Regions from separate parts of the Fundicoccus sp. Sow4_D5 genome, predicted to be linked through region 1. Evidence: predicted binding sites of a transcription regulator. Region 1 holds the regulator's gene; the other holds the start of a gene.

Evidence for each region. Region 1 encodes NrdR, which represses ribonucleotide reductase genes. Its sites were predicted from a motif close to ACACNATATATNGTGT; they were not measured.
Region 2: ACTQ45_RS04935 (vitamin B12-dependent ribonucleotide reductase) is a predicted target of NrdR. The motif match lies at 971-986, and genes of this name have one in related genera.

Annotation. Positions count from the first base shown of each region.
Region 1 is NZ_JBQKLF010000008.1:22,329-24,745, forward strand. It holds gene ACTQ45_RS09565 (hypothetical protein) at 1-1,254, opposite strand, end outside; gene nrdR (transcriptional regulator NrdR) at 1,238-1,804, opposite strand; gene coaE (dephospho-CoA kinase) at 1,903-2,417, opposite strand, start outside.
Region 2 is NZ_JBQKLF010000002.1:133,740-136,156, reverse strand. It holds gene ACTQ45_RS04945 (CoA transferase subunit A) at 1-12, shown strand, start outside; gene ACTQ45_RS04940 (3-oxoacid CoA-transferase subunit B) at 15-668, shown strand; gene ACTQ45_RS04935 (vitamin B12-dependent ribonucleotide reductase) at 1,087-2,417, shown strand, end outside.

The sequences.
Region 1 (2,417 bases):
ACCAGTCGACTGAATGTTATGTTGTTGCCATTCACTTGCAGTTCTTTGTAAATCGCCTTTATAGACACTGTCTTTTCGTTCAATAACCAAAAGATAATAAACTAAAAAGTTAATAATTTCTGGTGCTAAGGTCGTTTTAGTTGCTAAATCTCGGACATAGAACTGTTCACTATCAGTTGCGAAGCCATTTTTGGCTTGCTTAGTTCTTTCTAAAAATGTATCATTTGGCATTTGTTCACATAGAACAATCATATGAATATCTTGATCCGAAAACTGCTTGAAAGTCTCTTTAAGATTCGCATGGCGCACTTTAAGTTCTGATTGCGTATATTCATAAGGGAATGTCTGGTTAGTACGTACCTGTTCATCATTAGATGACACCGTTTTCTGTGCATTTGTCGTTGGAGCAAAGGCTGTTTCTTGACGTTTTTGCGCAAAGAACGTTTTCTTGTCCGCAATGTCTTTTAATTTATCCAACTGTATCTGGTCCGTCACATCATTAATTGCCAATAAGACGATTTGAGTCATCTGGACTTCATTCAATTCATAAACTTGACTCGTGCTTAAGACTTGTTCCTTTAAAGCTTGAGTCAACTGAGTATGTTCAACGCCTTCCGCCATAATATAACGTAAGAATTTCGCATATTCAAAATGTTCTTGAGTTGCAGATACTTCTGTTTCAGCGCTTTGTTGTTTAAATTGACGCCCTTGAACAGACTCTTGAATTTCCTCATCTGCATCACGATTAATATAATAGAAAACATCTTCAAAATTAGCGGTGATTTCCGTATATTGGTCTTCGTCAATTGGTTCAACTTGCCACATTCTAAGTAATTGATAGTAATTTTGGTCTCCAATTTGCTTATAAAGGGTCGTACTCAAGAGTGGGTTTCTAAGGAATTGCTTGACATCAAGTGGTTGCTGTAATTCATACAACAAGGTTTGATAGCGCCAATCAGTATGCGATGTGCGGTCGCGGTAAGTTCTTAATAAGCCTGCTGCTTCTAGCCGTTGACGTCCCTCATCACACGCTTTGATACCGACATTCATAATTTGGATTAATTGTGCATGTAGTATCCTTTGGCTTTGATTAGCTGTTTCTAAGGGTTGATTCATTAAGGTTAAATACAAGCTAATTGCTGATGACCCGACAATGGGCTGATACAGTTGCATTAAACTTTGCATCTGTAAAGGTGCCAGACTATATTGGTGTTTCACTAAAAAAGGTTGTAGTGGGTTAATCTTCTGACTCATTCGCCTCATTCTCCAATCTATCAGAATCGGTCGGCGATTCTGTTGATTGGTCTGACACCACATGGGATTCAGACAATGAATGATTATCGCTATTAATACCAGCTTTTTTCATCGCTTCTAACTCTTTCAAGAACATATCACGTGATTGAAACTCACGGTAGACACTGGCGAAACGAATATAACTAACCTCGTCTAATTCCATTAATAAAGGCATCACAAATTCGCCAATGCGTTTCGTTTCAATTTCTTTATCCGTTACATCACGGATCGCATTTTCTACTTGAGAGGCTAAAGTCTCCATTTGCTCACGGCTAATCGGTCGTTTCTCTGCAGAACGGACGATGCCTCTAAGTAATTTATTACGATTAAATTCCTCACGTGTCCCATCACGTTTAACAACTAGCAATGGGGATTTCTCAACACGCTCATAAGTATTAAAACGGTGGCCACATTCTAAACATTCTCGTCGACGTCTAATGGCTGTCCCATCATCATATGGTCTTGAATCAATCACTTTTGATTGTTGATGCTTACATTTCGGACATTCCAATACAATCGCCTCCTTTCAATCTTTATCTTTATTTTATCATAGCTTAGAAATTATTAAACTAATACTCGCTAGAAAACAACATGCTTGAGCGATTTAGTTTAATTATTGATAGACTTTAATAACATCTGTACTTGTTCTCTTGTTTCTTCGATACTACCCGAATTGTTGATGATCACATCAGCTAACTTCTTTTTCTCTTCAATCGATAATTGAGAAGCCATTCTGGCTTGCGCTGCTTCTTGTGATAGTTGATCTCTTTTTTTTAAACGCTCCAATTGAATCTTCTCTGGAATATAGACTAACCAAATCGAATCAAAACGGTCTGTAGCAATTGTTTCAAACAATAAAGGGATATCTAACACGACAAGTGTCTCACCATTTGAATGGTACCGCGCTACTCGCTCAAACATTGTCTCATAAATTATCGGATGCAATAGTTGATTGACTTGCTTGCGAACTTCTTCATTATCAAATAGTTTTTGGGCTAAGACTGGTCGATTCAACTGTCCTTGCGGGTTCAGTAACTCTGCGCCAAAGGTTTGAACCAGTTTTTCCAAACCGGGAGTTCCCGGTTCGACAACTTCTCGTGAGATTAAATCTGCATCAATGACAG
Region 2 (2,417 bases), on a different contig from region 1:
GGAGAAGCATAATAATGAATCCAAAAGAATTGATTGCTCGTCGTATTGGACAAGAATTTAAAGATGGAGATATCGTTAACTTAGGTTTTGGTATCCCTAACGCTTCAGCAAATTATATTCCTGACGGCGTAAACGTTATTTTACAAGCAGAGAATGGTGCGCTTCGTTTTGGTGCTACACCAACAAAAGACACATTAACACCAGACTATGGTAACTCAGGGGGCGCACCAATCACTTTATTACCTGGTGCTTCAACATTTGATTTACAAACTTCATTTGCAATTATTCGTGGTGGACACGTTGATGTCACTGTTTTAGGTGCATTAGAAGTAGACCAAGCTGGTAACATTGCTAACTGGATGGTTCCAGGTGTAATGGCTCCAGGTATGGGTGGCGCGATGGATTTATTAGTTGGCGCTAAAAAAGTTATTGCTTCAATTCAACATACTGATAAAAAAGGTAACTCTAAATTATTAACTGAGTGTACTTTACCATTATCTGCAGCCAATGCAGTTGACATGGTGATCACTGAATTAGCAGTTTTTGAAATCAAAGACGGTAAATTCTACTTAACAGAACACGCTCCTGGCGTAACTGTGGAAGAAATTTTAGAGAAAACAGCTGGTGAAGTGGTTGTTTCTGAAGATATTAAAGAGTTCTTCTCTTAATATTACATAGGTTAACTTAATTTTTATTCCAACCCGTGCAAATGTAAGACGCCTGAAAACTCACTGTTTCAGTGATGGCATCGAACATTTACACGGGTCTTTTATTTACCCAATTTTCCCCCTAGTAAGTTAATAGTTTCGATGTTAGACTAATTAAGTTAAGTCATTATAAGACAGACGATTTTTTAAGCAACTAGAGTATGTGTTTGTTTTTCTAAACTTTTAATAGTTAAGTAATTGTATAAATTGTGTGTTAGACTAGCTAATCAGATTGATTTAGTTTAAACTAGATGACAAATGAACCACCATATATTGTGGTGGTTCTTTTCTTTTAACACAATATATGGCAATTCATCTATAAGAATACACGTTGTTGTCTTAAAGTTGATATTTCAGTAAATAAAGGGGTAATGATAGGATGGCTACAGAAATTAAAAAATACATTGAGTGGGATCAAGCTCAATTAAACAAAGATATTGAACAGTTTCCTCAGATTTTTCCGATGACCGATGACATGCAAATTACGCATAAAGGTGTTTCGCGTATGGTGATGCTCGATCGTTACGCCTTTAAAGATTCGGCCAAAACTACTTTAGCTCCTGGCGATTTAGTTGTGTTAACGGTTAAAGCAGATCCTAAATATCCTGCACGCGGGATTGGGATTGTTCAACAGTTAAATTTCGAACGCAATGAAGCAGTGATTTGGTTAGAAGAAGAATACCGTGGTTCTTTAGAAGAGACACAAGAAAAAGAAAGCGGTCTTGTGACCCGTCATATTGACACTTTGGATAAGCCTTTAGAAGTTTATTATGAACAAATCGCTAAAAGAAATGCCCGTGGTTTAGCAGCGACAGAAACAACCCAAGCAGACCGTGCAACGTCCTTTGATAAATTCTACGAGCAATTAATGAGCATGAACTTTGTGCCTGCTGGTCGTGTGTTATACGGAGCTGGTTCAGAAACAGATGTGACTTACTTTAACTGTTATGTGATGCCTTTCGTACCGGATTCACGCGAAGGGATTTCAGATCACCGTAAAGAAGTGATGGAAATCATGTCACGTGGTGGTGGGGTGGGGACGAACGGTTCAACTTTACGTCCACGTAATACCCTAGCTCGTGGGGTTAATGGTAAATCTTCTGGTTCAGTTTCATGGTTGGATGATATCGCGCAATTAACGCACTTGGTTGAGCAAGGTGGTAGCCGTCGCGGTGCCCAAATGATTATGCTAGCAGATTGGCATCCAGATATTATTGAATTTATTATCTCAAAAATGCAAAATCCTCGAGTGTTACGTTACTTGATTGAACAATCCAAAGACGAACAAATTCAACGCCTGGCAGAAGAAAAGTTAAAATTCTCACCTTTCTCAATGTCAGAAATTGAAATGTTTGAAAATATTGTACGTTATAAAAACTTCCCAGGTCGTGGTGGTTTCACTGAAAGCAACATTGCGGAAGCCGAAGCTAAAATTCGCGATGGCGGAACTTATAGCGTCCATAATCCAGACTTCTTGACTGGAGCGAATATTTCAGTGACTTTAACGGATGACTTCATGCGAGCCATCGAAGAAGATGCTGACTGGCAATTAAGATTCCCAGATGTTGAAAACTACTCTAAGGAAGAAATGTCAGCTTATAACACGGACTGGCCAGTGGTTGGTGACGTACGTGAATGGGAAACAGACGGTTACGCGGTTAAAACTTACCGTACAATTCGTGCCCGTGAATTATGGAAGTTAATCAATAT